DNA from 3 places in the Synechococcus sp. SYN20 genome. Region 1 is predicted to be linked to each of the others. Evidence: predicted binding sites of a transcription regulator. Region 1 holds the regulator's gene; each other region holds the start of a gene.
The links. The regulator NtcA, encoded in region 1, controls nitrogen genes in cyanobacteria. The targets are predictions, from matches to a motif close to GTANCNNNNGNTAC.
Positions count from the first base shown of each region.

Region 2: a site for NtcA is predicted at 3,494-3,507, ahead of SynSYN20_RS14130 (ferredoxin--nitrite reductase). Genes of this name have one in related genera too.
Region 3: a site for NtcA is predicted at 6,903-6,916, ahead of queF (preQ(1) synthase). Genes of this name have one in related genera too.

Region 1 covers NZ_CP047959.1:352,370-362,051, forward strand. Annotated here, with positions in the region: gene SynSYN20_RS01740 (alpha-mannosidase) at 1-2,193, shown strand, start outside; gene psbN (photosystem II reaction center protein PsbN) at 2,181-2,321, opposite strand; gene psbH (photosystem II reaction center phosphoprotein PsbH) at 2,408-2,614, shown strand; gene SynSYN20_RS01755 (TatA/E family twin arginine-targeting protein translocase) at 2,624-2,902, shown strand; gene pth (aminoacyl-tRNA hydrolase) at 2,907-3,530, shown strand; gene SynSYN20_RS01765 (DUF3146 family protein) at 3,530-3,787, shown strand; gene SynSYN20_RS01770 (resolvase) at 3,765-4,217, opposite strand; gene SynSYN20_RS01775 (DUF3084 domain-containing protein) at 4,214-5,344, opposite strand; gene ntcA (global nitrogen regulator NtcA) at 5,396-6,130, opposite strand; gene rph (ribonuclease PH) at 6,208-6,933, opposite strand; gene SynSYN20_RS01790 (cob(I)yrinic acid a,c-diamide adenosyltransferase) at 7,068-7,676, shown strand; gene dcd (dCTP deaminase) at 7,676-8,269, shown strand; gene thyX (FAD-dependent thymidylate synthase) at 8,316-9,041, opposite strand; gene SynSYN20_RS01805 (thioredoxin domain-containing protein) at 9,076-9,621, opposite strand.
Region 2 covers NZ_CP047959.1:2,671,193-2,680,874, reverse strand. Annotated here, with positions in the region: gene SynSYN20_RS14140 (HEAT repeat domain-containing protein) at 1-667, opposite strand, end outside; gene SynSYN20_RS14135 (formate/nitrite transporter family protein) at 679-1,566, opposite strand; gene SynSYN20_RS14130 (ferredoxin--nitrite reductase) at 1,845-3,386, opposite strand; gene SynSYN20_RS14125 (hypothetical protein) at 3,608-3,751, opposite strand; gene SynSYN20_RS14120 (DNA mismatch repair protein MutS) at 3,848-4,480, shown strand; gene cobA (uroporphyrinogen-III C-methyltransferase) at 4,492-5,265, shown strand; gene moaB (molybdenum cofactor biosynthesis protein B) at 5,344-5,874, opposite strand; gene SynSYN20_RS14105 (MoaD/ThiS family protein) at 5,934-6,188, shown strand; gene SynSYN20_RS14100 (molybdenum cofactor biosynthesis protein MoaE) at 6,151-6,642, shown strand; gene glp (gephyrin-like molybdotransferase Glp) at 6,639-7,898, opposite strand; gene moaC (cyclic pyranopterin monophosphate synthase MoaC) at 7,882-8,358, opposite strand; gene SynSYN20_RS14085 (hypothetical protein) at 8,361-8,681, opposite strand; gene SynSYN20_RS14080 (nitrate reductase associated protein) at 8,994-9,449, shown strand; gene SynSYN20_RS14075 (molybdopterin oxidoreductase family protein) at 9,430-9,682, opposite strand, start outside.
Region 3 covers NZ_CP047959.1:2,191,514-2,201,195, forward strand. Annotated here, with positions in the region: gene SynSYN20_RS11685 (phycobilisome rod-core linker polypeptide) at 1-1,373, shown strand, start outside; gene SynSYN20_RS11690 (allophycocyanin) at 1,784-2,269, shown strand; gene apcB (allophycocyanin subunit beta) at 2,311-2,799, shown strand; gene SynSYN20_RS11700 (phycobilisome linker polypeptide) at 2,799-2,999, shown strand; gene SynSYN20_RS11705 (FtsW/RodA/SpoVE family cell cycle protein) at 3,122-4,366, shown strand; gene SynSYN20_RS11710 (cytochrome c biogenesis CcdA family protein) at 4,456-5,124, shown strand; gene SynSYN20_RS11715 (cytochrome c biogenesis protein ResB) at 5,129-6,436, shown strand; gene queF (preQ(1) synthase) at 6,408-6,818, opposite strand; gene SynSYN20_RS11725 (hypothetical protein) at 6,969-7,196, shown strand; gene SynSYN20_RS11730 (P-II family nitrogen regulator) at 7,228-7,566, shown strand; gene SynSYN20_RS11735 (TlyA family RNA methyltransferase) at 7,555-8,373, opposite strand; gene SynSYN20_RS11740 (hypothetical protein) at 8,472-8,735, shown strand; gene purB (adenylosuccinate lyase) at 8,801-9,682, shown strand, end outside.

The sequences.
Region 1 (9,682 bases):
CCGGCCTTACATGCACGGATTCAGCAGGCCAGTCGTGAGGGTCGCTGGGAGCCGATCAATGGCCCTTGGGTCGAAACCGATTGCGTTCTGGTGAGTACCGCATCCTTGTCGCGTCAGTTCAGTCTTGGACAGGAGGACAGCCAGAGGCGTTTCCCCGAATGGCGGCATGACTTGGCTTGGCTGCCTGACAGTTTTGGGTTCGCAGCAGGACTTCCCGCTGTGGCGGCTGCCAACGGAGTGCGCTGGTTCTGCACGCACAAACTGGCCTGGAATGCCACCAACCGCTTCCCCCATCGGTTGTTTCGCTGGCGAAGCCGCGGAGGAGCGGAGGTCTTAGCGCTGATGCTGCCTGGAATCGGCACCGATGGCGATCCTGTCGCGATCGCAACAGAGCAGCGCGATTTTCAATCTGCCACTGGGGTGGACCAGGCGATCTGGCTCCCAGGGGTTGGCGATCATGGTGGTGGTCCCACTGCCGAGATGCTGGAACAGCTAAGGCTTTGGGACGGACAGCCGCAGGCTGTGACCCAGCAGCCCGGAACGCTGCGCGCCTATCTCGATCACCTAGAGCCTTGCTGCTCCACCTTGCCGGTCTGGCGCGATGAGCTGTATCTCGAGCTACATCGGGGTTGCGCGACCAGTCGGCCTGATCAGAAGCGTCACAATCGCAGTTTGGAGCGGCTTCTTCGAGAAGCTGAGCTTGCGGCTGCGTTGCTTGGGCCTCGGGCGAAGGCTCTGATGCCCAGCCACGAGCAGGCCAGCGATTGGCGACCTCTGCTGTTCCAACAATTTCATGACATCCTCCCGGGCACATCGATCCCGGAGGTGTTTGAACAGGCTGAACCGATCTGGCGTGATGCTCGCCGCCGTGCGGCCCGTGGCCGAGATCAGCTGTTAGGCCATCTGTTCTCGTCGCATCAAGACGGGATGGCGTCAGATCCCGATCGCTCCCGTTGGGCTTGGTGCGGCTTGCAGCCCCTTGCGCACTGGTCACCGTTGTTGCGCTTGCCTCAAGGGCATTGGTCCAGCGCTGGGCAACTCCTTCCTGAGCAGGCTGCTCCTTCCGGTGGAGTTTGGGTGCAACTGCCTTGTTGCGAAGGCGTTTGCGCGCTTCCGCTGCAGCGCAGCCATGCGCCTCTGGGGTCGGCCTTGCCCGTGCGTCACCCCGTGAGTGTGGAGGTGGTGTCGTCGGGGGTATGGAGGCTGAGCAATGGTGTGGTGTCTGCGGATGTGAGCGCCCATGGGCTGATTCAGCTGCGCGACGCCAATGGTGTGCCACAGCTCAGCGAACCCATGCGATTGCTGCGCTTTTCCGATCGAGGGGAGTTCTGGGACGCTTGGGATCTGGCCGCTGATTACCGCCAACATCCGCTGCCGATGGCCGCAAACTGGTCGGCGGAATTCGTGGAGTCGGGCCCTCTGACAGCGCGGATCGTGCTGCGCACGGTTGCTGGATTGAGCAAGGTCCGCTTGGACCTGTTGCTGCAGGCCGATTCGCCTTGGATCGAGGCCCAGCTCAGTGTCTACTGGCAGCAGACCCATGAATTGTTGCGGCTGGAATTGCCGTTAAAGAGCCCTGCTGTGCGTTGGGCTGCTGATACGAGTGGTGGAGTGATCGAGCGACCAGCACAAGTCTTCACTCCTTTTGAACAAGAGCGTTGGGAAGTGCCTGTGATCTCCTGGCTGGCTGCAGAAGCAGAAGCTCCCGGGGGTGGGTTGGCTGTCTTGCTGGATGGTCCTCAAGGTGTCGATGCCAGCGCGAACCATCTGGGAGTGTCCCTGCTTCGAGGTCCAACCTGGCCTGACCCTTCAGCCGATCATGGATGGCACCGACACCGGTTGGCCTTGATGCCAGCGATGTTGGGTTGGAACCGCAGTGGTGTGGCCCAGGCCGCGATTCGATTCAGGGAGCCCGGATGGATGGGACCTGTTGCGCTGGATCAGCGTTGGCAAGGGCTTCCCGCTTTGCCCATCGGCCTGGTGCCGATTTCAATCCGATCAGCGCAGGGTGATGGGCAAAGCGATAAGGCGGTTCAAATTGAGTTGCTCAATCCAGGACCAGCGCGTCAGCGTTGGTGCCCGGGGAGCGATTGGAGGCTGAGCTGCGCCAAGTCCAGCGACAGGAAGACCGTCTGGGAGGTGCACCCTGGCGAGCTCACCACCTTGCTACTGGAGAACGTTCAATCCTCGTGATCATCAAATGGGTCGTCGAGATTTTTAGATGGAGGACCAAAGGCTGTGTAGACCCCCAATCCTGTTAACCCGAGCAGGGCTGCCAGCACGGCAATCGCCACTGACATAGCCGGGGACGAACTTTCCATCACAACTCTCCACAGGATCGACGCCTTTACGGGTCGGAGCCCCTACAGTATCGAGACTTAATTCCACCCGAGACTTCAGCGCTGCCATGGCTCAACGCACCCGTCTGGGCGATTTGCTCCGCCCCCTGAATTCGGAATACGGCAAGGTTGTTCCTGGCTGGGGAACAACACCAGTGATGGGCATTTTCATGGCCCTGTTCCTTGTGTTTCTGTTGATCATTCTTCAGCTGTACAACAAGTCACTGATCCTTGAAGGAATCAATGTCAACTGGAATGGCTTGGGTCTGGGCTGACATCAGGTCATGAATGTTTTCGGCATTGGTCTGCCAGAGATGGCCGTCATCGCGGCGGTCGCTCTCTTGGTGTTTGGGCCTAAAAGGCTTCCTGAGTTCGGCAGTACCCTCGGGAAAACACTCAAAGGGTTTCAGTCGGCCTCAAAGGAGTTCGAACGTGAAATCAATAAGGCCATGGCTGACCCCGTACCCGAAGGGGATCAGGCCAAGGCTCTAGAAGCACCAGTTGAGACTGTTGTAACTCCAGTGGTTTCTCCAAAATCAGAGCCAACATCCCCCTCCGATTGAGTCGATGAATCGCGGTGATCTCCGCTTAGTGGTGGGGTTGGGGAACCCGGGCAATCGCTACGCCAACACACGACATAACGTTGGCTTTATGGCCTTAGAACGCCTGGCTTCTCGGGAGGGCGGAGGCTTTCGTTCTATGCCCAAGCTCCAAGGTCAGCTTGCTGATCTGGGTGTGGGGGACAAGAGATTGCGGTTGTTGATGCCCCAAACGTTCATGAACGACAGCGGGCGCTCGATTCGGGCAGCATTGGATTGGTTTGGGTTTGAGCTGCATCAGCTCTTGGTCCTCGTTGATGACATGGATCTGCCGCTTGGCCGTTTGCGTTTGCGGGCCCGTGGCTCTGCTGGTGGCCATAACGGTCTTAAAAGCACCATTCAGCATCTCGGTACGCAGGATTTCGCGCGCCTGCGGATTGGAATCGGTGCACCCGGACAAAATCCCAGTGAGCGCAAGGCACGAACGGTGTCGCACGTGCTCGGAAGTTTCAGTCGTGACGAAGAGCCCCTGCTCGACAAGGTTCTGTTGGAGGTCGTTGATGGTTTGGAAAGGATTCAGCGACAGGGTCTCGATCTTGCAGGGAATCACATCAATGGGCTTCAGCTGGCTCCCACCAATACCGAGGCGTGATGGCAGCGCTACCCGTTACCACCGCCCATCTGCGGGTTCAACGCCAGAGTTTTGCGGATCAATGTTTGGAAGGAGACGTCCAGGCTGGAGGCTTCAATTGGCAGTTCAGCTGGTTTTTTGATCGTGGCGAACTGAGTGTGGAGCCCTCCCTGGGGCGAGCCTTGATTCAAGACGCGCTTCTTCGTTTTCTTGTGAAATCTGACTATGACCTTGAGCCGGGAGGGGATTACACCTTCACCGTGAGGGCGCGTTTTTGAGTGGATCGGGACCTGGCCATTGCAAAGACCGACCTAAATAATGTTCGAGGATGACGAGCGCGGCGATGGCGTCGAGATCGCCAGATGGGATGCGCAGGCCTAAAGGAAGCAAGCGTTTCCAGCCCAGTGCAGGCCACAACTGCCAGTAACGCGCCCTGGCTCGCAAGGTAGTCCCGGTTTCGTCCACGACGCGGACCTTCAGGCTTGCGGGAAGTTGGTGTTGCCAGATCGTGCTGCTGGTGCCGTCACCGATGACCAGCTCAGCAATCTGATCGTCCTCGCCATGAGCGTCCACCATCCAGGATCGAAGCTGATCAAGCACCTCAGCGCTGGGTATCACCATGCCTTGAACCACGGTGTTCGTGGCGATGTCTGCTAACAGCAGCCCACATTTACTTCGGCCAGGATCCAGCGCTATGACGCGTGTCATTGGCTAAGGCGCAACTGGATGGCGATCGGATCTGCCGTTTCGCTGCGTCGTAAAGCGACTGCTTCGAGCGCTGCGAGTCCTCCGTTGCGGTCGATCAGTTCTTGGCCAAGCGCATTGATGGCATTGCCATCAAACTGCAACCCCTTGCTGAGCGAACCGCGTCGTTGCACCTCGGCCAATGTGGAGGCAAGGAGAAGATTGAGTCGGTTGCGAACGGCTTCAGGGTTGCGTTCATTGCTCGCCAGGGTGGTGCGGGCCAAGACCTCTCCCTCCCTTGTCACGGTGACATTGGGAAGCACTTCAGGGAAGGCGTACACAACGGTTTCTCCGAGCAGCACATTGGCGGCTGAACGGATATTCACAACCCAGGTGCCAGGTTTGCGAATCGTTTGCTCCAAGCGCTTGATGTCAGGTCGCGGAACTAGCAAAATTTGTCTTTCCGCGGGTTGGCCAGGGAGCACTTGTTGATAGGCCTGAAGATTGGCGTCTCGCAATAACTGATCGATGACCGTTTTTGCTTGATCGGGACGCTCGAGCTTCAGAGTCACGGTGGCAAGTGGCTGACCGCTGCTAATGGCGACGTTTCCGCGCCGCAGCGCCAAGAGCGTGTCCTCTAGTTGATTGAGTTCTTTCTCTCCACTGCGAATTTGCGTGCGCACGGCCGAGAGTTCCTGCTCGGTGCGTTGGATCTCAATATCTTTCGCATTCACGTCTTGGCTCAATCGCTGCCGCTCGGCTTCCAAGGATCGGGTTTGTTCCTGGAGGGGCTTCAGGGTGCGACGCAGTTCTGCCGCTCGTTGTTGTGCCGTTGTGAGCTCCTTGCTGGCTTGCCTCTGAGCGCTTTTGCTTGTTTTGAGGTCGGCGCGACTGCTCCGCAATTTGGCTTCGAGAGCATTGAGTTCAAACAGGCCCACCCTGAGCTGCCGACTCACTAACAGCAAGAGTCCAAGTGAAAGCGCACTAATCAGGCTGCCCGTTAAAACCGTGATCACCACGGCCGTGCGCTTTGGACGCAGTCCAAGCAAGCTCAGCCGAGCTTTCCCCACACGAGAACCAAGGCGGTCTCCCAGGGTTGAGAGCACGCCTCCAAGGACTAGCAGAGCAAGAAGTAGGAACCAGCCGGTCACGGTGAACGAAGGATCAGAGTTCGGACGGGAGCTCCATCTTCACCTGCATGGTCAGCTGAACCGTTTAGCGAGAGCGATTGGATCGAGAACAGTGATCTTTTTGCGATCGATATCCACCAGGCTCGATGACTTGAGATCACCCAGGAGACGCGTGATGGTAACGCGCGTGGAACCGATGGCTTCGGCGATGGCTTGGTGTGAGAGGCGTAGGTCAATGGTGATGCCCCGTTGACCAGGAACTCCGAAATCTCGACAGAGCACCAACAGAAAACTCACCAGCCGAGATGACATGTCTCGATGGGTGAGGGTTTCGATCATCGTTTCGGTCTGGAGAATCCTGCTGGATAGACCCTGCAGTAAAAGCAAGCCCACACTGGTGTCAGCTTCGATGGCCTGCCGGACTGATGTGGCTGGAGCCGTGACCATTTCCACTCTTGTGAAAGCGATCGAGTGATAAAAACGATCGGAACGGTGACCTGTCAGTAACGACAGAACGCCAAACAAACTGTTTTCTCGTAAGAGGGCAACCGTGATTTCTTCGCCAGATTCATAAACCCTGGAAAGGCGGACGGCCCCGCGCCGAATCAGGTACACCTTTTCTGCAGGGTCCCCGGGGAAAAAGATGGTTTTCCCACGTTCCACCATCTCAGAGTTGGCACCATCGAGTCCCCGAATGACATCTTGAAGCGTGCGGCTGGAAGGAACCGCGGGACTTCCGAAGCTCGAGCCCGCCGGGCGCATTGTTGGTGGTGCGTAGCGGCTGAAGCCGCGGCTGACCTCGGCCATGGTCCCTATTCGTATGTCGGGATGCTATGGATCAGCCCCTCCTGTTCATGTAGCAAGGAACACGAAACTCGGCATTTTCACCTACTGGAGAGAGCTAAATTCTGACCGTGCATGATCTGCTTGAGGCCAGGCTCGGCGAGGTCTAGTAGGTCATTGAGCTGCTGACGGCTAAAAGGAGCTCCTTCGGCAGTGCCCTGCAGTTCCAGCAAATGCCCTGCTCCGTTCATCACAACGTTGAGATCCACATCGGCTTGGCTGTCTTCGCTGTAGTCGAGATCGAGAAGGGGGCGTTTGTGAATCACCCCAACGGAGACGGCGGCCACTTGGGATTGGACGGGGTTGGTGTTGAGAATTCCTTGTTGAACCAGTCGCTCACAGGCTCGTTGAAGCGCGACCCAAGATCCGCTGATCGCAGCGGTGCGGGTGCCTGCATCCGCCTGAATCACATCGCAATCGATTCTCAACGTGTTCTCGCCGAGGGCTTCCATGTTGATGGCTGCGCGCAGGCTGCGGCCAATCAGGCGCTGAATCTCCTGGGTGCGTCCGCTCAATTTGAGCAGTTCTCTGTTTTGTCGCTCTGGAGTGGATCCAGGCAGAAGTCGGTATTCGGCGCTGAGCCACCCCTGGCCTTGATCTTTGCGCCAGCGAGGCACCCCTTCTTGATGGCAAACGCTGCAAAGAACAGCGGTGCGTCCGCTGTGGATGATCACTGAACTCAGGGCAAATCCCATGGGATCCCAGCTGATCGAAAAGGGGCGAAGCTCGCCCGGCTGACGTCCGTCATTGCGAGAGGTGTCGGTCATGAGCCCAGGGTGTGGAGGTTCTTTGAGCCTGCCAGTTGGCTCGGCACACCATGGATGGTGTCAAAGCACTTGTGTCTTGCACTTTCACCGCTAGATTCATCCACATCCGGATTTGCCGGACATCGGCGAATGTGATGACCGTCAGCCTCAGCCCTACCCATCATTCTCGTGAGTCGCGGACTGTTGACCACAGGACTCTTGAGCAAGCAGGGCTTCGAAGACTTCCTTCCGTAGAAGTTCGTCCACCCCTGCATTTGGTGGCTCCAGAAGGTCAGCTTCAGGTGCATACCGCTTCATTTCGGGGGAGTTTTTCTGGTGTGCTGAGCCAGGCGCTGCGGACGGCAGGCCTGGGTAGCAATGTTTTGATCGCTCAGTTCCTCAAGGGTGGAGTGGGACAAGGTCCCCAGAGCAGCCTCACCCTGTGCGATCGGCTCCGATGGTTGCGGCCTTCCGTGACGGAATGCCTTTCAGATCCTGCTGCTAGCCGCGATGACGAGGTCAAAGAGGCTGTTCAGTCGGTCTGGGAGATCTGCAAAACCCATCTTCTAGAGGGCACGTTGGACCAACTCGTGCTGGATGAGATTGGCTTGGCGATCGAGCTTGGCTATTTGAGCCATGAGGATGTCTTGTCGGTGTTAGAGCAAAGGCCATCAGCCATGGATGTGATCGTGACCGGGCCCGCGATCCCTGCAGAGATGATGGAGATGGCTGATCAAGTCACGGAATTGCGTCGAGGTTTCTAATGCTGAAAAACGATCGCTGGATTACGGATCAGGCTGGGGCAGGCATGCTCGAGCCTTTTCAAGATGGCTTAGTGCGCCACTTGGATCCGGATCAACGCAAGAGCCCGGTTCTTAGTTTTGGCTGCTCGTCGTATGGCTACGACTTGAGGCTCTCGCCTAAGGAGTTTTTGATCTTTCGCCATGTCCCTGGCACGATCATGAATCCCAAGCGATTCAACCCTGACAATCTTGAATCCACGCCCATTCATCACGATGATGATGGGGACTATTTCATCCTTCCAGCACATTCGTATGGCCTCGGTGTTGCCCTTGAAAAGATGCGGGTGCCGCCCAACATCACGGTTATTTGTCTGGGCAAGAGCACCTATGCCCGTTTAGGCATCATTGTGAATACCACTCCAGCAGAGGCTGGCTGGGAGGGACATCTCACCCTGGAATTTAGTAACAGTTCTGGAGCTGATTGTCGTATTTATGCCAATGAGGGGATCTGCCAGTTGTTGTTTTTTGAAGGTGATCCTTGTGAGACCACCTACAGCGACCGACAAGGTAAATATCAGCATCAGCCCGAGCGCGTCACGCTGGCCAAGATCTGAACGTCAGCGCATGATTGCTTCCTGAAAAGTGCTTCCTAAGTATTCATTAGGGGGCGAGCCGGGCCTTATGCAGTCTTGTTTTTTCGTACCAGCCTGCAAATTCTGGAGTCCAAGCCTTGAGATGGGGCCACATCAGATCGCAGAGCTCGCGGATTTCTTGCTGAGCATCGAGCTTGGCGCGTAGATCCATGAAATGCAGGAAGGCTCTGAGCGTGAAGCTCACCACAAAATGTTGCCTGTAATCGAAGGGGAGAATGCCGCGGGCATGTTCTTCTGCAAAGCCGGCCTGAAGCAATTCCTGATACCGATCGGCGCTGATTTTGCAGTGGTTTAAATCTTTTTGGCGTTCAGCCTCGCTGTAGAGGTATTTCTTTCCCTTGCGGTCGCTGTACTCACCAACGGGACGCAGATAAAACACCTCTTCGAGATCGAGTTCTCCCTGTGCCGCCCGACAGATGCGCTCGCCTGTGTAGCGCATGGATTGCACATCAAAACTGACGCCCACCCGGTGCGTCCGTGCCTGTTGCATCACGGAATGCGGAAACCAGCCCACGTTCAACACAATCTGGGCATGCTCCATGGGTCCGTAATGTCCCCGTTCTCCGGCTAGGAGGCGTTTGACGCAGATTTCGCCTGCTTTGGTTTCATCTGGCCATTGCTCGCGGTCGGCCGCGACGAAGCCCTCGCTGTAGTCCTGGTGCATTCCCACGTACACGCACTGTTGCGGGTTCGGGGTTGCGGCGATCAGGTCAACTCGAAAACGAGAGTCCATTGGTGTCGTCTGCGCTGAACTGTTCATGCTTTGTCTAGCTGTGGCTGCGGGGCCCTGGGCTTGAAACTGTCTCGGCAGGGGGCACGCTGCTGGTGGAACCAACGCCCGCAAGCTGAGGTAAAGGCGCATTGTTAATCAATGCAACCGCTAGTGATTCCAACTCGTCAGCTGTTCTCGCTCCAAGCGAACGCCCGCGCATCACGCCGTCGGCTGAAAATAAATTGAGCTGTGGAATCCCTGTGACGTCGTATTGATCGGTCAAATCCAGCCAGCGTGGGTTGTCGATATTCACCAAAACAACGTCGAGTTGATCGGCATGATTTTGTTCCGTTTGAAGCATCGCGGGTGCCATGGCTTGGCAGGCCTCACACCAATCGGCGTAAAACTCCAGCACGGTGGGCCGGGAGTTGGTGAGGGCCACCTCAGGATCCAGGGATTGTCTGGCCAGCTGATCGAGAGGCGCTTCCTGATTGAGACCATTGCGCAGCAGAAATAATCCAGCAGCAAGGACCAGTGCAGTGATCAGAAGCAACCCCTTTTGCAAGGGGGTCAGGGTGGCGGGGGCGGAACTGCCGGTCATCCCGGGAAGACTTGATTGGTTTCACTTTGGCAGGCTGATGCGTGTGTTGTTGCTAGCGTTT
Region 2 (9,682 bases), 410 kb from region 1:
GGTTGGTGAGTTCTGCGCTCAGTAACTTCAATGCAAGTTTGCTGTGAGTTGTGGCCATGCATCCTAAGGCTCTTAAAGCAGCCTCAGCAGCTGCATCGGATCCTTCTTGGACCAAAGTTGTTAGCCTGTCGCTAATAATAATGTCGTCTCGTCGCTGCAGTAAACGTATGCAAGCGATGACGACAGGATCACGCCAATCTTGCAGAGCGGGTTCACATAACTGCAGCAATTCAAGCGATTGAAGTTGATGAGATTTGAAGCCAAGAAGATTAAGGCCTGCGAGCCGTTGTGCTTGGCCAGGTAATTGCAAAATATGCTCAAATTGAGACAGAGTGAGTTCTGCACCCCAGCAACTCAGTGCGTTGAGCAATAAGGCATCAGGATCATTGGATTGATTCAGTTGTGTGAGCAACCAATCCTTTGCTTCAGGTTGATGACAGAGCCCGGCGGCATGGATTAATTCAGGACGAATTCCGTAGTGTTGGATCAGGGTTTGGATGATTGGCCAGCCTGTTTCCGCCAACATTCCTAAACGCTCAGCCACCGCAAAACGGAGTTCATCAGAAAGGCTGGGAGAGAAAATCTCTCCCAGCCAGGTTGGATTCAAGGGAATCTTCCGTGCATTGGCTAGCCGATCCCAGAGGGTGGCTTCATCAATGGCACTCATGGAGTTCAAAATTAGCGGGCACCAAGCTCAGCAGCCAGTTCACGTTCCAGTTTTTCGTCATGCTCTGTGGGAAGCACATCGGAAATTTTGGTGCGGTGAGTGCTGTAAAAGAGCATGCCAATAAATACCATACCTCCAACAACATTCCCCAGCGTGACTGGGAGGAAATTCCAGAAGATCACTTTGTAGAACGGAACGCCTGAACCGAGGATTGGTCCAGCTGTATGCAGGAATTGATTCACAACAATGTGTTCCATGCCCATTGTTTGGAAGGCCGTAATCGGCAACCAGCAGGCCAGCAATTTGCCGGGAACACTTTTGCTCACAAGAGCCATCGTGACGCCGAGGCACACCAACCAGTTTGCAACAACTCCACGCAAGAAAGCCAAGAAGAAACCCATGCTTCCGAGGGCTTCGTACTTTTTCACAACGTTGATCTGATTCAGAGCAACAATCTTTTGAGCCACAAGATCCCAAATGGGTGGACCTACGTTCTCAGCAGCAGCATCCATGCTGCCGCTGGTGAGGCTGATGGCCATGATGATCGCCACAACGAGCGTGCCGATGAAATTGCCAATCCAGACCCATGTCCAATTTCGGAATGTTGCTTTCCAGCTACATTTGCCGGCCCATGTTGCCATCGGTAGCAACGCGAAGTTTCCAGTGACTAACTCCATCCCGAACAGGACGATGCTGGCAAAACCAAATGGGAATAGAAGAGATCCCACAAATGGCAGTTTCGTAAGGATTCCTACTGTGAGGGCCAGGATGACGGCAAGACCAAGAATGGCGCCAGAATAAAAGCCACGGATCAGCAGATTTTTAATGCTGACAGTTGCTTTCTTGCCGCCGGCTAAAATCATGCCGTCGACGAGTTCATTAGGTAGGACGTAGTCCATCTGGGACGCTGTTGCGCTCATGATTGGGTTTTAGTAAATGAAAAAGGAATCAACCGCTAACGCGATTCATGAAGCGTGAAAAAACATCTTGTTGCTGTGGGGATACAGAAACTGGTTCTTTGTCTTTGCCACTTGCGCTGAGCCAATTGACAAAGCGCGATAGGAAATCACCTTTGAAAGTCATTGTAAAATGAATAAAAGTTTGATTTTAAATGCGTTGAACAATGGCTTCAAAACAAAGCGCCACGGTTTGACGTCGTAGATCTAATTCGTTTTGTTTAAGCCCGAGGCTTTGCTCCGAATTGTTCGATCAGCACCTGTCGAAGAACGTTTTGAATGTCTTCTGCAGGGATTGCCTTTTGCTGGACTTCGCCGATCTGAGGGTTTTCACCTTGAGATCCCCCGATGCTCAGGGTGTAGCCCTCACCCATTTCGCCTTTGCTGTTTTTCGCCTTGGTGCCTGTTAGCCCGATCGCACCCATAAAGGCTTGGCCGCAGGTATTGGGGCAACCGGTCCAATGGATCTTCAGCTCTTCGGGTAATTCGAGATCTGCATCGAGTTGTTTGGCAACGGCAAGGGCTTGGTCCTTGGTGTTGGTGAGACCAAAGCTGCAGTAGGTGTTTCCCGTGCAGGAGACCGTGCCAGCGGCGATGACACCTGGTTCAAGAGGGAAGCGTTGCAACAACGGATCTGCTTTGAAGCGATCCAGATTGGCTGTTGAAAGACCCACGATGATCACGTTTTGGTCCTCTGTTAGGCGAATTTCACCAGTCCCGTAATCAAGACTTGCTGTTGCCAAGTCGTGCAGATCGGTGGCCGTGAGTCGTCCAACACTCACATGCAGTCCTGCGAAAAACTCATCTGCATTTTTTTGTGGGTGGATTCCGTAGTGAGAACGAGGAGTGTCGTTAAAAACTGAGCCTGGATCCTCTGTGAGCGGACCAAAGAGGCCTTCCACTTCACTTCTGAACGCGTCGATGCCGAGCTGGTCGAGATACATGCGGAAGCGCCCTTTCGGTCGCTTGTCCCGCTCGCCGTTGTCCCGCCAGAGGCGAATGACGCAATCGGTCATTTTGCAAATCTCATCCTGCTTCACCCAAGCATTAAGGGGAATGGCATAAGCATTCATTTGTGATGAGAGGATCCCTCCGACCCATACGCCGAAACCCAAAACACCATCTCGTTCAACAGGGTGAAAGACGATGTCGTTGTGGAGTAGAAAGTTATCTTTTGCCCCAGCAACCGCTGTATTCCATTTTCGAGGGAGGTTGGAGAACTCTGGATTTCCTTCGCAATGGTTTGTCAGAAAGTCCTGAAGTTCAGTAGTGAAAGGGCGTGTATCGATGATTTCGTTTGGATCAATGCCTGCAAGTGGGTTTCCAGTTACATTCCTTGGGTTGTCAAAGCCTGATTGGATTGAGCTCAGTCCAACGTCCTTCAGTCGCTTGAGAATATCTGGTAAATCATTCAGTAGGACGCCACGCAGCTGTAGGTTTTGGCGTGTTGTGATGTCGCAGCTTCCATTCTCGCCGTAACGCTCCACGATTGAAGCTACAACTCGAAGCTGTCGATGATTAATGACGCCATTGGGGACTCGCAAGCGAAGCATGAACTTGCCTGGTGTTTTGGGACGCCAAAACATTCCATACCATTTTAAGCGAAGCTGAAGATCGGTTTCATCAACCTCTTCCCAACCAATTCTTGCAAACTCTTCAATCTCATTGCCAACTAGTAAGCCATCCTTTGCTGCTTTGTTCTGCTCAATTTTATTGAGCTTCTTGTTTTCTAGGAATGGTCTTGTGGGGACTTGAATGCTCATAGTGCTGATGCCCTGGTACAGGAATTCGTCAGTTAGCGAGATTTCCAGCACATCAGAAGTGTTCGTGCTGAGAAAAGGTTTATAGCGATCTGTGGCGTAATCTTTCGGTATCGGTTGGAACCAAATCAGCGTCTACGGACTCGCATTTTTGTTTGATTTGCTACAAAGAAGTTCTGCAGTTTCTGGCTCGATTAACCCCTCCTTAACGGCAAAGAATTGAATCAGTATTGGCGGCCTATTTCTCCGATCCAGCGAACGGCTCCATGGCGGATCATGGACCAAACCCTTGCCATGGCCGCTAAATCGCGATCAAAATCATTTTTAAATTGCTGTGGTGCTCGGTTCCTGCGAGCAGTTGACTGCATGGGAGCGCGAGAATGCCTTCTGCGGTAGTTAGTCATGCATGCATGAATGAAAACCACCTGACTAGATCAGTTCCAGGGGCTTCAGATCCGTGGCCGTTGTTACGGAAACGTGGCGAATTGGGTGGTGGAACTGCCCTTCGTCTTGTGATCCATGGACGTTCAGGTGGATTGATATCCCCTTGCTTGCAGCAGATTGTGGATGCTGTGGCTGAGCGCCGAACGGCCCCAGTTGAATTGGAAGTGCTGACTGCAGAGCATCCATCGCCAGTGCAGTGCGATTGCCAGTGGCTTGTCCCTCTGCTCCTGCTACCTGGCAGTCATGCATGCAGTGACGTGCCGCTGATTCGTGAGCGCTTGAAGGCTGAGGGCGTTGTTGTGAAGTCGCTTCCTTTTCTTGGCGCCTGGAATTGTTGGTGGGTGCTGATGGCGCGTTGGATTGAGGATGTTGCCGCTAAAAACGCTTCTCTGGCGCTGGTTCATCATCCATTGAGGCCAGGGCTGTCTGATCGTTTCCTAGCTTCAATTCAGCATCGCTTTGACTTGCCTGTGGTGCCCTTTGATGCTTGGGACCAGTTTGCTAGTGACCATCCCAATGTGGTTCCATTACCTCTCTCCTTGGCTCCCAATCGGATGTCTGAGGCGTTGCGTCAGGCTGGTGGTCTGCCATCCCTCCTTGAAGATCCCCAGCTTCGGCAGGGACTGATTCATTGTCTTGCCCTATTGCCGTGACTGACTCGACCATGACGGGCACTGTGTACCTCGTTGGAGCTGGACCAGGCGATCCCGATCTCCTCACCGTTAAGGCGCATCGCCTACTGCAGTGTTGCGATGCCCTCGTCTACGACTCCCTGGTTCCCAGTGAGGTCCTTAATCTCGTTCCAGACTCCTGTGAACGTCACTTTGTCGGCAAACGCCGCGGTCACCATTCCGTGCCTCAGCCCAGTACGAATTCAGTTCTCGTTGCGTTGGGTCAGCGCCATCAAACGGTCGTGCGCTTGAAAGGTGGAGATCCCTTCCTGTTTGGCCGTGGTGGAGAGGAAGCAGCCCATCTGGTTTCCCATGGCATTGCTGTTGAGGTTGTGCCTGGCGTGACGGCCGGGATTGCGGCTCCCGCTTATTCCGGAATACCGGTGACGCACCGACGAGCAGGCTCGTCGGTCACCTTCGTGACCGGTCATGAGGAGATCGACAAGCGTCGTCCATCTGTGAATTGGCGTGCTCTTGCCAAAGCGAGTGATGGCTTAGTGATTTATATGGGTTTGCATAATTTGCCGCGAATTGCCGAGGAATTGATGGCCGGTGGTCTTGATGGGGACACCCCTGTCGCTGTTGTTCAACAGGGCACAGTCGCTGGTCAGCGTTGCTTGAAAGCACCCTTACGTGAAGTGGCAGCCGCGACTCGGACTGAAAAATTTGCCTCTCCTTCGATTGTTGTTGTGGGAGACGTGGTCAACCATCAAGTGGAGGCTTGTGCACCTGAGCCCGCGGCGGTCACCATGCCGATTCCGTTTTGAATTCTGTGCCTTTGGAGCAGAGACCACGTAGAGCTTTGAGGAGTCCCAACGACTGAATCAGGATTCACAGATCTAAATTCACTGATCTGGATTCACTGGTGCTCTCCAGGATGCTTCTCGTAGTCGAGGCAAAAGTTGTACGAGATTGCATGGACGCGTGTTCGCGTCTAATTGGCTGGAGATCAATCGGTCCCAAGCCGTTTGAACGGCATCTAATGAACCAGGGAGCACGAAGACGATGGTTCCGTTGGCAACGCCTGCTAGGCATCGACTTTGTAACGTGCTGCTCCCAATGCTCTCGTAGGAAAGAACGCGGAACAGTTCACCAAAACCGTCGATGGTTTTGTCCAGCAACGGGGCAATCGCTTCTGGGGTCCCATCTCGGCCGGTCAGGCCTGTTCCGCCGCTTGTGATCACCACATCAACGCTTGGATTGGCAATCCATTGACTGAGTTCTGAACGGATCTGATAGCGATCATCAGGGCAGATCCGCCGATCATTGAGTTGATGGCCTGCTGCCGTCAAACGTTGTTCGAGTGCATCACCGCTGGTGTCTTCCGCCCTGGTGCGTCGGTCGGAAATGGTGAGGAGTGCAATTGAGAGGGCCAGCTCCAGAATCGCGGATGCAAGATAACGCTAGAACGAAGCAGGTCTTGCAGGTGTTCGCTATGACGAAATCTCCGGAGAGAACACTCCAGGTGTTGTTGTTTGCTTCGCTTCGAGATCAGGCTGGTTGGGATGAACAGTGTGTTTTGCTTCCTGACCAAGATGTTGTAACGGCTGAGGATATTTGGCATCAATTGAACCTGGGACCTCGTCCGGCGTCTGTTCAGATTTCGATTAATCAGCGGTTGGTGAATGCGCTTACCCCTGTCCAAAAAGGGGATGAAGTTGCCTTCCTTCCACCCTTTACTGGAGGCTGAAGGGTTGACACAAAAACGAGAAATAACTATTGAGATTTACAGCCAACCCTTCGATCCTTGGATTCAGTTGTCTGAATGGTCATCGACTGCTGCTGCTTCAGCCTCATTCTGTGGACATGTTCGAGCTGTTGATGAACATGGGAGTTCGCTAGAAGCGCTTGAGCTCACGCACTATCCAGGACTGTGCGAAAGCTTGATCCGTGAGAATGCGCAAAGGTTATTGACGGTGCATGGAGCAACTGCAGCGCTTGTGATTCATCGGGTTGGACGCTTATCGCCCCATGAGGTCATCGTGCTTGTGGCTGTTGAGGCTGATCGCCGTGGCCCTGCACAACGTTGTTGCATGGCATTGCTGGAAGCGATTAAGTATGAGGCCCCTTTCTGGAAAAAAGAGTGGAGGAACGGACAAGGCTCGTGGGTTAGTGGAAATACGCCACTTTCATCCTCTTCTTAGAGGAGGCGGGATCGTATGAGTTGCGCCCAAAGACTCTCACCGGCTTTTAACTCTCCTGTTTGTGCCGGAATCTCTAGCAATAGATCGCTCTGAACCAGGGAGCCAATGCGGGATGAGGCTTGAGAATCGCTAACCCGCGCCATCAGCTCTCCGTTGGCATTGACCTCCAAGCGAGCGCGGGCTAGTTCGGGGCGTCCAGGCCGGCGAGCCAAAGCGTTGGCCAGCTTGACTTTGACGCGTGGGAAGAACTCAGTCTCCTGTTGACCCTCCAAGATCTGTAAGGCTGGCCAGAGCAGTTGTAGGGCGGTGATCGCCGCAGCAACAGGGTTTCCAGGAAGGCCAAAGAAAGGCACGGTCCCGTCCTGGCTTTTGATGTGGCCGAAGGCAAAGGGACGTCCCGGCTTCAGAAACAGTTTCCAGAAACTCACTTGCCCTAATTCGTTCACAAGCGCTCGGATCCAGTCACTGTCTCCTGCTGAAATCCCTCCCGTGCTCACCACAACATCACAGGTCTTGCTGAGCTCAGTTAAAGCTCGCCGCAACGCTTCTGGTTGATCGGGAACCACGCATTTCGTATGCACCTCTTGGTGGAGACTGTTCAGGATCGCCTCAAGCAGGGTGCTATTGCTTTCCCATATGGCTCCTGCCCGTCGCTCTAGCCCTGCTGGCACGAGCTCATCACCGCTGATCAGGAGACCAATGCGAGGTTTGCGATGGACTTGAAGCGTGGCTACACCACAACCTGCTAGACGTCCAAGCTGGGAAGGCGTTAAGCGCTGGCCTTGATTGAGCAATCGATCTCCGGCTTTGCATTCTTCCTCTGCGGCTCGGATCCAGGGTTGATTCGAGACTTCAGCAGCCAAGGTCAGTTGCGTTTGGCTGGTCTCCACACATTCCTGTGGCAAGACCCAGCCTGCTCCTTCTGGGAGGGGGGCTCCGGTCAAAATACGGATGGCTTCACCAGCGTTTAAGACCTGATTAAACGGAGAGCCAGGGGCTGATCGACCTTGCAGGGCCCATTGTTGGCCGACTGTCGGTTGATGGTGTTGCCCTAAGGCATACCCGTCCATGATCGAAGCTCGGAATCCTGGGATCGAGGCAGGAGCGTTGATTGACTTGGCATTGACGCGCCCAAGCGCCTCATCAAGAGGCACGGTTGCTAACGCCTTGATTGGGCTGATGTCTGAGAGAAGACGATGTCTGGCTTCGCTAAGAGGTAACCCTTCGCGTCCATAGGGCTCAACGGGACCAGGCACCGTTTCGACCTCCATCTTTATGGATGAGAGCGATCTGACCCAAGGTCATCCCTGGATCAATGGACTTGAGCATGTCGTAGAGCGTGAGTAATCCAATGGACACTGCTGCCATGGATTCCATCTCCACACCCGTGCTGTTTGTTGTGCTGCACCGGCAGCACAGGATGAGTCCCGGTAGTGAGGAATCCTGTTCAATCGTGACCTCCACACCACTGAGTGGTAACTGGTGGCAAAGGGGAATCAGTTCCCAGGTCCGTTTTGCCGCCTGTATTGCAGCGACTCGCGCAACAGCAAGGAGATCACCTTTCGGTGTGTTGCCGGAACGGATCAGTTCCAGCGTGGTTGGCTGCATTTGAAGGCAGCCCCTAGCGGTTGCTTCGCGTTTCGTTGGAAGGCGATCACCCACGTCAACCATGTGAACTTCACCTGCTGTGTTGAGGTGAGTGAGGCCTTCTTCCATGTTCAGCGGTTTCCTAAGGCAGACCAAAGTGTTGCTTCAGATCCCACAACTGGATCCACTACGGCTTTTGGCGATGCGTTGATGGCCGGTGATGACGAAGGTTGCTCAACCAACTCGCTGCGGGATCCCATATCGGCCCAGAGGGTGGCTGGTGAAGCAATCACTGGCTCCACTTGTGCACTGGGTCTAGTGCCGTCGATCGCAACCCCGCCTTGACTGCGCACCATTTGTACTGCGAGTGAGCCAACAATGAAGGCTCCTAGAAAGCCCGTCGCTATTGCGATTTGGCTGCGATTTCCTGTAGAGACGATCCCAGAGTTCATGCCTAAATCGAAGAATTCAGACTCTCACTATGGAAACGTGTTGAGTGAATCGCTACCAAATGAAGCAAAAGCTCCAGGATAATTCACATTCTTGACACCGAAGGGTGTGCCTGCGTGTGCATTGGCTTCGCTGGTATACCAGCCGTGAAGAGAGCCAAGAAGAAGTCCAAGTGAAATGGCTAAACGCATCGAAGAGGCCATAAGCTCACAAAATCTTCTCTTTGAACGTTGAAGTTCGAGGTTGCGAATGAAACCATTTCGGGGGCGATATCTAAAAATGGTTCAAGATGAACAATTTGCGTCATTCAATGCATGAATCAAGCCAGTCATTGCTTTGGATTTGAGAAAGACTTTGTGGGGAACTGGCGTTGCATTCCTCTTTGTGTGCGCCGGAAACTAGATCTCATCGGTGTCAAATTAAAATTGAGTCATTGGCTTGAGCTCACTCACGAACAGCGCCAAATGCTTGTGGATTGGCCTGATGAGTTGCCAGCTTTGAATGCATTGCGTGAGCACTTGCGACTGCTCACTCGGTTGATGGCCGAGGGGATGGCAAAAGACCTGCCCTTAGCTGTGGATGAACCTTGGCAAGTGTTGGGAGAGCTACCCAGCATTGTGCAGGAATCGGCTCGAAAGAAATCGATTGAGATCAGCGTTAGCCAATGGGCCTCTTTGTTGGAATTAGAGCGTTTTGCTTTATGTAAATTGGCGCGTCCTGGCCATGATCACCACAATTTGAATGCTGCTTTTAGCGAAATGCTGGGATGATCATGCGTCGCAATCTTTTTAAGCGATTGCCTTGCTGTTCGATGGGTTTGATGACGGAGACAGCGGGGGCCACGATGACGGCACTGGCCTTCAATTCAGGTTGTTTCGAAATGGGGCAAGCATGGTCATGCATTAGCGCATTGACCTCACAGGCTTGAGTTTGCGTAAAGCCCCAATGCATGGGAAGAAACACCGTGCCCTTTCGGATCTTGTCTGTGACCAGTACGCGAGCG
Region 3 (9,682 bases), 890 kb from region 1:
GCAGCCGGCCACGCCGACTTGGGCCCACGGTTGTTCGCCTACAGCAGATCGCGACTGGAGGGAATTCAGTGCCACGCCGCGGCGGACAACCCAGTATTCGTGGCACAGAATCCAGCACCCAAGCTGTGATTAAAGCCGTTTACGTGCAGGTGCTCGGAAACACCGGCTACTCCGGAGAAAGAGTTGAAAGCGCCGAGAACAGACTGGAGAACGGCGATATCAATTTGCGTGAGTTCATCCGCCAAGTCGCCTGTTCCAACCCCTTCCGTCGTCGTTATTGGGAAGGCCTTTACATCACGAAGGCCATCGAAGTGATCCATCGCCGGTTACTCGGCCGACCCACCTTTGGGCGCTGGGAAATTGATGCTCTGTTCGACACCGCAGCTCGCAAAGGCTTCTACGGCGTAGTTGATGCCCTCATCAACAGCAAAGAGTTTTCCGACTGCTTCGGCGATGACACGGTTCCTTATGAACGCTTTATTACCCCCAATGACCTAACTGGGAGACGCGCTCCGGGGCTTATTCGAGAGGTGAAGGTTGCACGTCTCACAGATACGACTCTGCGCCAGAGGCCCGATCCCATTCGCAATGACAAGTTCCTAGGTACTGGTGATGTCACGACAAGAAATTTGAAGCCCACTGGGACGAGCCCTGGCATGTGGACCGCCAACGTCAGTAACACCACGCCTTCAGCACAGTGGTCAAACCTGATGCGTTCTCGTGGAGCGAAAAGCTCCTCAGGCTCACCCACGGCATCCCCATTTGCCACGCCAATCAGTCGAACGGTTGGCAGCTCTACCCCCAATACATCTGACGCTCGACTGCGTTCAGCCCTTGTCACCGTCGAGGCCGACGGCTATCGATTCAGAGGAGGATTGCCAATACCGGCAATGCTGCGAAGACCTGCTGATGAAAGCGAGTTGCGCCAAGTCATTGATGCCACTTACCAGCAGCTTCTGAACAGAGTTCCGCTTGAAAATCAACGGATGGTCATCCCCGAGTCCAAACTTCGTGATGGACAAATGGATCTTGATGAATTCGTTGAAGCCGTTGCCCTTGGGGAAGATTTCCAAGAGCGTTTGTACTGCATGGCACCCCTGCGAGCGGCCACCGCTGCGTCGTTAGCCTTACTCGGACGAGCATCAACTCCGTCAGAGACCAGTCGCTTCCTGAGAATCAGATTTGAATCAGGTCAGCCAGCAGCCGTCAGTGACGTCTTGGCCCAAAGGAATGCATCCACACAACCCTCAAGCGTTCCTGGACTCGATGGAATGAATACCCAACAGGGAGTCCCTCAGGAAACGATCACTCGCACTGCATCTCTCTATCGAGGTCCAGCGGGTATGACACCACCACCACAGGATGCTCTTTAATTTTATTTATTTTTTAGAGGAGCACTAAAAGCAATAAAAGAGACCGGATTAAATCTCCGGCTTTTTTATTGCTTTATTGTAATAAATACCAAGCAAAAGCCCTTTATTCGCATCACATTTTCACTTTCTGAACAAGCGATGAAGATCTGTTACCGATGTCAATTCAGATGGGCAGATTGCACGAAAATATCTTCGGAAGAGGCAGGCTCAACTTCACCCAGTCGACCCAGCCCGACCCTCGAAACGTCAACAGATACAACATCTGCAGGCTTTTTGACTCGGATCTTCTGATCCACCCCCCTTGCGGCTCTTAAGCTGCTTCACGATCTCCTAGGAGATCTCCCCCCACACCCATCACTCACCGGATATCGGTCTCCTACGGGCGGCCGCTTGTTTCGAGGTAGAACTGCATGAGCATCGTCTCCAACTCGATCATCAACGCGGATGCCGAAGCCCGCTATCTAAGCCCTGGCGAACTGGACCAAATCAAGTCCTTCGTCACCGGCGGCCAGCGTCGCCTGCGTGTTGCCCAGGTTCTCAGCGAGAGCCGGGAGCGCATCGTCAAAACAGCAGGCGGCCAGCTGTTCCAGAAGCGTCCTGATGTCATCTCTCCAGGCGGTAACGCCTACGGCGAGGAGATGACCGCAACCTGTTTGCGGGACATGGATTATTACCTTCGCCTGGTCACTTACGGCGTAGTGGCAGGCGATGTCACTCCAATCGAAGAGATTGGCGTCATTGGTGCCCGTGAGCTCTATCGCTCCCTTGGCACTCCACTAGAAGCCATGGCTGAGTCTGTGCGCGAAATGAAGTCAGTCGCCATGAGCCTCCTCACCGGCTCAGACGCCGAAGAGGCTGGTTTTTACTTCGATTACGTGATTGGCTCCCTCGCCTAAATCAACGGAACCAACTCCTCTCCACGTCACTTCTCTGATCCATGCAAGACGCGATCACCAACGTCATCAACAAGTCGGACGTTCAGGGCCTGTATCTGGACACAACGTCCATGACCAGCCTCGAGTCGTATTTCGCCAGTGGCGAACTGCGCGTCAAGGCTGCAACAACGATTAGCACTAACGCATCTTTGATTATCAAAGATGCTGTTGCTAATGCTCTGCTGTATTCGGACATCACCCGTCCAGGCGGCAACATGTACACCACGCGTCGTTATGCAGCTTGCATCCGCGACCTGGACTACTACTTGCGCTATTCCACCTACGCGATGCTGGCCGGTGACACCTCCATCCTTGATGAGCGTGTTCTTAATGGCCTTAAGGAGACCTACAACTCCTTGGGCGTGCCGATCGGCGCAACCGTCCAGGCCATTCAAGCGATGAAGCAAGTCACGGCTTCCCTCGTTGGACCTGATGCCGGCAAGGAGATGGGTGTCTACTTCGACTACATCTGTTCTGGTCTTGGCAACTGATGCGTCTCTTCAAGGTCACAGCCTGCATCCCCTCACCTGAAAAGGTTCGTTCGCAGCGTGAGTTGCAGAACACTTTTTTCACCAAGTGGGTTCCTTACGAGAGCTGGTTCGCTGAGCAACAGCGCATCCAGAAGCAAGGTGGCCGCATCATCAAAGTTGAACTTTGTACCGGTGGCCGTCAGGTCAACGTTGGGAACTAACCACCAACACGTTTCATTGCATCACCCCAACCCGGCCTAGGTCGGGTTTTTTTGTTGTGTTGGCTTGGCAAAACGTTCAGAGGGCGGCTCAATAGAAGCCGGACTCTTCATCTCTTCATCTCTTGAGCGACACCAGCGTGACCTCCAGAAGGAGCCGGCCCACGCGGAAGGGGGCTCTAAAAGGCCCCAAGGACTCGGCATCCAATCCGCGGAGCTTCTGGCAACGTTTGCTGCCTCTTGATTGGTCCCTTTGGCCAACAGAGGCGAGGCTCCTGCTGAGTCTCACAGCCATCTGGTGCGTTGCTGGATTGTTGGTGTTGGCATCCGCCAGCTGGTGGGTTGCCGCTCGCGAACAAGGAGAAGGGGCGTACTACCTGAAACGCCAGCTGGTCTGGATGGTGGCTAGCTGGAGCCTGATGGCGTTCGTTGCTTCCACAACGCTTAGACGTTGGCTCAAAATCGCCGGCCCTGGCCTATGGATCGGCTGCCTGATGGTGGCAGCCACCTTGGTCATGGGCACCACGGTGAATGGAGCAAGTCGCTGGCTGGTGATCGGTCCCATCCAGATCCAACCATCAGAGTTGGTGAAACCATTTGTCGTTCTTCAGGCTGCCAATCTCTTCGCCCATTGGAAGCGGAACGCACTTGATCAAAAACTGCTCTGGCTAGCAAGCTTCGCCGTCCTCGTTCTGCTGATCCTCAAACAGCCGAACCTGAGTACCGCGGCCCTGATCGGTCTGTTGATCTGGTTGATGGCTTTTTCAGCAGGGCTTCCCCTGCTTCAACTGTTTGGAACCGCACTGGCCGGAGGCATGCTCGGGATCAGCAGCATCCTGATCAATGAATATCAGCGCATCAGGGTGATCTCGTTTCTGAATCCTTGGAACGATCCCCAGGGGGATGGCTATCAACTCATTCAAAGCCTGCTGGCGATTGGATCAGGGGGGATTTTTGGCCAGGGATTCGGGCTATCAACCCAGAAACTGCAATATCTGCCAATCCAAAGCACAGATTTTATTTTCGCTGTCTATGCCGAAGAGTTCGGATTCGTCGGGTCTGTGATGTTGCTGGTCTTTCTAATGTTGATGGGCTTCTTGGGGCTACGTGTTGCCTTGCGCTGCCGAAGCAACCAGGCAAGGCTTACAGCCATTGGCTGTTCAACCCTTCTGGTTGGACAGTCCCTGATGAATATTGCAGTGGCCTCCGGGGCCATGCCCACAACAGGCCTCCCACTCCCACTGGTCAGCTACGGAGGAAATTCGTTGCTCTCCAGCATGGTGATTATTGGCTTGTTGATCCGATGCTCACTCGAGTCCACCGGCTTAATCGGTGGTCGCAGCCTCCGCGAACAACAGCGTCGTGGATAAGGTGATCTTGAATTGAGCCCGGCCTCACCGGTACAACCATTTCCTCATTTGAACTGGCATTGTCCGACCTTGCGCGCAGCAGCGAGCAACTGCTCAACCATGCGCTGCAGCAGCCTGGTCCAATCACCGTGGCTCTTGTCTTTGCGGGAGGAGCCTTAACCAGCCTGGGGCCCTGTTCCCTGTCTTTACTGCCGGTCACGCTCGCCTACCTAGCAGGATTCGATGGCAAGCAGAAACCTTGGCAACGCAGCCTGTCATTTTGCGCTGGCATCGTTGGTGCCCTGGTTGTGCTGGGAAGCCTGAGTGGATTGCTCGGCCGCATTTACGGTCAAGTTCCTGGTTTAGTCCCAACCTTTGTTGCGGTCTTAGCAGTGGTGATGGGACTGAATCTGCTTGGAGTCGTTCGAATCCCCCTTCCCGCCGGGCCAGACCCGATGCATTGGACTAGCAAGGTGCCAGCTCCGCTAGCACCGGTCGCTGCAGGGTTGGCTTTTGGGCTCGCTGCATCACCCTGCACAACACCCGTACTGGCCGTTCTACTGGGTTGGATTGCCAGCACAGGACGCCCACTCCTCGGCGTGCTGATGCTCACAAGCTTCGGGGTCGGTCAAGTGCTACCTCTGCTGCTCGCGGGCAACTTGGCAGCCTCGCTGCCAAGGTTGCTGGCGTTGCGACCCATCGGCCGGTGGGTTCCACCGATCAGTGGCGTGATCCTGCTTGCCACAGGCACTCTCACCTTATTAGCGAGACTGACCTGAGCCGATGCCTGCACTACGTCGACTCTTCGCCCTGCTCTCAGATCTTCGTTTGGCGATCCTGCTTCTGCTGCTGATTGCAGGAGCCAGCGCCCTTGGAACCATTCTTCCGCAGAACGAAGCGCCTGATTTGTATCTCGAGCGTTTCAATGCGGACCCATGGCTCGGATTGATCAATGGCGAACAGATGTTGCAACTGCAGCTGGACAGCATCTATTCCAGCGTGTGGTTTTTAAGCCTTTTAGCTTGGCTGGGATTGGCCTTGATCTTGTGCAGCTGGCGTCGTCAATGGCCAGCACTGCTCGCCACCACGCGCTGGATTGACTACCGCCAACCCAGGCAACTGAGCAAGTTGGCGTTGGCCGAATCGATTCGCTGTTCCGACGGTGAGTCGGCCTTAGACATGCTGAGCTCACAACTCCAGAAGCAAGGCTGGCAGGTCCAAAGGCATGAAGATCGCCTGGCTGCGAGGCGCGGCGTGATTGGCAAGGTTGGACCCCTATTGGTTCATACCGGCTTGGTGCTGCTGTTGATTGGAGCCGCATGGGGGGCACTGTCTGGAAACCGGCTGGAACGCTTCCTTGCGCCTGGCCGAGCTCTTGATCTGCTTGACCCCTCTGGCAACAACCGGCTCTCGCTCACCCTCGAGCGCTTCGCGATTGAGCGTGATCCAGCGGGACGCACCGAACAATTCCGATCAACGCTGAGGCTCGATCCACCAGGGGGCCCTTCAGAGCAGCGCATGATCAGCGTGAATCATCCACTCCGCTATCGAGGGATGACCGTCTATCAAGCGGATTGGTCTCTAGCTGCGATCACTGTGCAGATCGGCAAGAGTCCGCAACTGCAATTACCCCTCCGTAGTTTTCCCGAACTCGGCGAACAAATCTGGGGTCTTGTGCTTCCCACACGGCCAGATGGATCCGAACCAGTACTGATGAGCACGAGCAGTGAGCAAGGCCCTGTTCAGGTGTTCGATGCCGACGGATCACTGCTTGGCAACCTGCGACCCGGCGGAGCATCCACTGAAATCAAAGGACTGCCTCTGAGGGTGGCCGAAATCATGCCTGCGAGCGGACTGCTCCTTAAGCGTGACCCTGGGGTTCCACTCGTTTATGCAGGATTCGCGATCACACTGCTTGGCGGGGGCCTCAGCTTGATCGCAACCCGACAACTATGGGCCGTGCTCGACCCCCCACCGTTTCAAGCCTCTAACAGGAAGCTTCACATCGGTGGGCTTTGCAATCGAAATCTCGCTGGCTTCGCTGCTGAATTACCAATCCTGATCAGCAGGGTTGACGGGTCCCATGACTGACTCTCACAACCGTATGAACGTTGCCACGAGGGTTGAAATCAGCCTCTAGCTGCATCCAAACGGGAGCACAGGCCGTCACTAAATCATCCAATATTTGATTTGCCACCTCTTCATGGGAGATCGAAGTGTTGCGAAAGTGATTGATGTACAACTTGATCGCTTTCAGCTCAACGACTCGAGGTCCTGGCTGATAAATCAAGCGCATCACCGCGAAATCCGGATAACCCGAGAACGGGCAGAGGCAAGTAAATTCCGGCAATTCGATCGACACCTCATAAGGGCGCCCGACCCTGGGATTGTCGAAACAGATCAACTCCGCATCTGCAATAGCCCTTTCGCCGTAGAGCGGAGTTTTGGTGAGCTCAGTGCCTGGGTTGCTCATGAAACGAGTAAGGAAAACTCCAGCAAAAGACCCTAAAGCCACCCTTCCAAGACCGTTGAGCGGATCTCAGCACCGCCTGATTTGGTATCAATGCGTACAACTCATCGGCCGGAATGCAGGCCTAATGGGAAGGTATTCGGCTTGCTTGCAATGGATCTGAGTCTGATAAGCGAAGGACAGGCTTTCCGACTTCAGCCTGAGAGCGTTCACGGCATGCTTTGGCTCCAGACTCATTTCGAGATGTCCCATTGGGAGCTTCTCGCTGAGGGACTTGCCACGGTGAGTCACTCCAATGCCGATGAGCTCATTGAGGATGCCTCGAACGCCGGATTGAATCTTTCTCCTCTCCCGGCCCTGTCATCTCAGCGCAATTCCTGACACACTCGAAGAATCGATTCCTCAACAACCCATGAAAAAGGTCGAAGCCGTCATCCGTCCCTTCAAGCTTGAAGATGTGAAATTGGCTTTGGTTAATGCTGGCATCGTTGGCATGACCGTGAGCGAAGTGCGCGGATTTGGTCGTCAGAAGGGGCAAGTGGAGCGATATCGCGGTTCTGAATTCACTGTTGAGTTTTTGCAGAAGCTGAAAGTTGAGGTTGTGATTGACGATGACCGCGTCGATGCTGTGATCAACGCCATTGCAGAAGCAGCGAAAACAGGCGAGATCGGCGACGGCAAGATTTTTGTCTCCTCTGTCGACACCGTCGTGCGCATTCGCACCGGTGATCGTGACAGCTCAGCCCTCTGATTCCAGCGTGTCCTGAACCACCTGCTGAACCTTTTCGTCCGAGATCTGTTGTGGCTCAAGCTCGCTTAACCACAACAGATATTCATGGTTGCCAGCGGGACCGGTAATCGGAGACCCCACCACTCCCTGGGCATTCCATCCCAGGGAATCTGCTGCAGAGATCACTGATGCAATCGCGTCCCGGTGAGCTAAACCATCTCTCACCACCCCCCCTTTTCCCACCCGATCGCGTCCCACCTCAAACTGGGGCTTCACCAACACCAACGCTTCGCTCCCTTGCGGTTGCAGCAAGGCGCGAATTGCTGGAAGGACGAGTGCGAGGGATATAAACGACACGTCTGCGACAGCCAGAGTGGGGAGGACGTCATTAGGCCCATACAGCTCAGCTGCGCTAAGTCGACGCAAATTGGTGCGCTCTCTGAGAACAACACGTTCATCGATGCGCAAACTCCAGGCCGTCTGGCCATAGCCAACGTCGATTCCATAAACCCGACTGGCCCCGTGTTGCAGCAAACAATCGGTGAAGCCACCCGTCGAAATTCCGCCATCAAGGCAGGTGCGCCCCTCCACCGAGACAGGGAAAGCCTCCAGCGCTGCCAGCAACTTTTCACCCCCTCTTGAAACAAACCGGGGAGGCTGCTCCACGATCAATTCGAGATCGGGCAAAACCGTGTGACCTGGCTTGTCGAGCAGCTGGCCCCGATGGTCTCTGACCTTGCCGGCACGAATCAGCTGTTGTGCTTGCTGACGGGATGCCACCAAGCCCAAAGTCAGCATGTGGAGATCTAAACGCTGTTTACGAGCCATTTCGGCATAAAAGCACCGTGAAACCGAAACAAATACCGGAGTTCTACCAGGAGTTCAGCAGACCTCCCTGAAAATCTTGCGAAGCCGCACGCAAGTCCGTGTCAGCCAACAACGTTGTCAACATCAAAAGCGGACGACGCCCATCCCTTCGGGCCAAATTTTGTCGCAAATCCTGCGAGGCGTCGAACCGCGTTCTCGAACTGCTCGCTCCAGGCTCATTCGTCACCCTCGACAACCAACCTACAGATCTGCCTCCCTTTCAAGTAATCGAATGTCGTGGCGGCCTGTGCTGGGTGCGTCAGCAAGCCTGGGGACAGAACGTTCAGTGGGAAGTTGAGCATCGCCGTCTCACCTCCGCTTAACGCCACGCGCAATGTCCAAGCCTTCAGCGCCATACATTGGTTGAGTTGTCGCCACGCGCTGGCCCTTGATCGAGAGATACACCCTGCCCGAGATGGGCGAGATCTGGACAGACCGGGCCAAGTACCAAAGTTGGCTGGATGTTGAGGTTGCAGCCTGTGAGGCCAACTGCAGGCTTGGTCGTGTCCCCAAGGACGCGATGCAAACGATTCGCGAACAGTCGGCATTTGAACCGGAGCGGATCCTTGAGATCGAGGCCGAGGTCCGCCACGACGTGATCGCCTTCTTGACCAATGTGAATGAGCACGTTGGCGATGCCGGGCGTTACATCCATGTCGGCATGACAAGTAGCGACGTCCTTGATACGGGCCTGGCGCTGCAGTTGAAAGCCTCCGTCGCGCTGCTGCGCAAAGAGTTAGCAGGCTTAGACGCCGCGATTGCCAAGCTGGCGGCGGAACACAAAGCCACCGTGATGATCGGCCGTTCTCATGCGATCCATGGCGAACCGATCACCTTTGGATTCAAGCTGGCTGGCTGGTTGGCTGAAACCCGCCGCAATCATGAGCGTCTGGCTCGCCTAGAGCGTGATGTGGCGGTAGGGCAGGTGAGCGGAGCGATGGGCACCTACGCCAATACGGATCCAGAGGTGGAAAAGCTCACCTGCGAGATCCTCGGCCTCACTCCCGACACGGCGAGCACCCAGGTGATCTCCCGCGATCGCCATGCCGACTACGTGCAGATCCTCGCCCTGGTTGGAGCCTCGCTCGATCGCTTCTCCACCGAGATTCGCAACCTGCAGCGCACCGATGTTCTGGAGGTTGAAGAAAGCTTCGCCAAAGGACAGAAAGGAAGCTCGGCCATGCCCCATAAACGCAACCCAATTCGCAGCGAACGGATCAGCGGTTTAGCGCGCGTGCTGCGCAGCTACGTGGTGGCAGCCCTTGAAAAC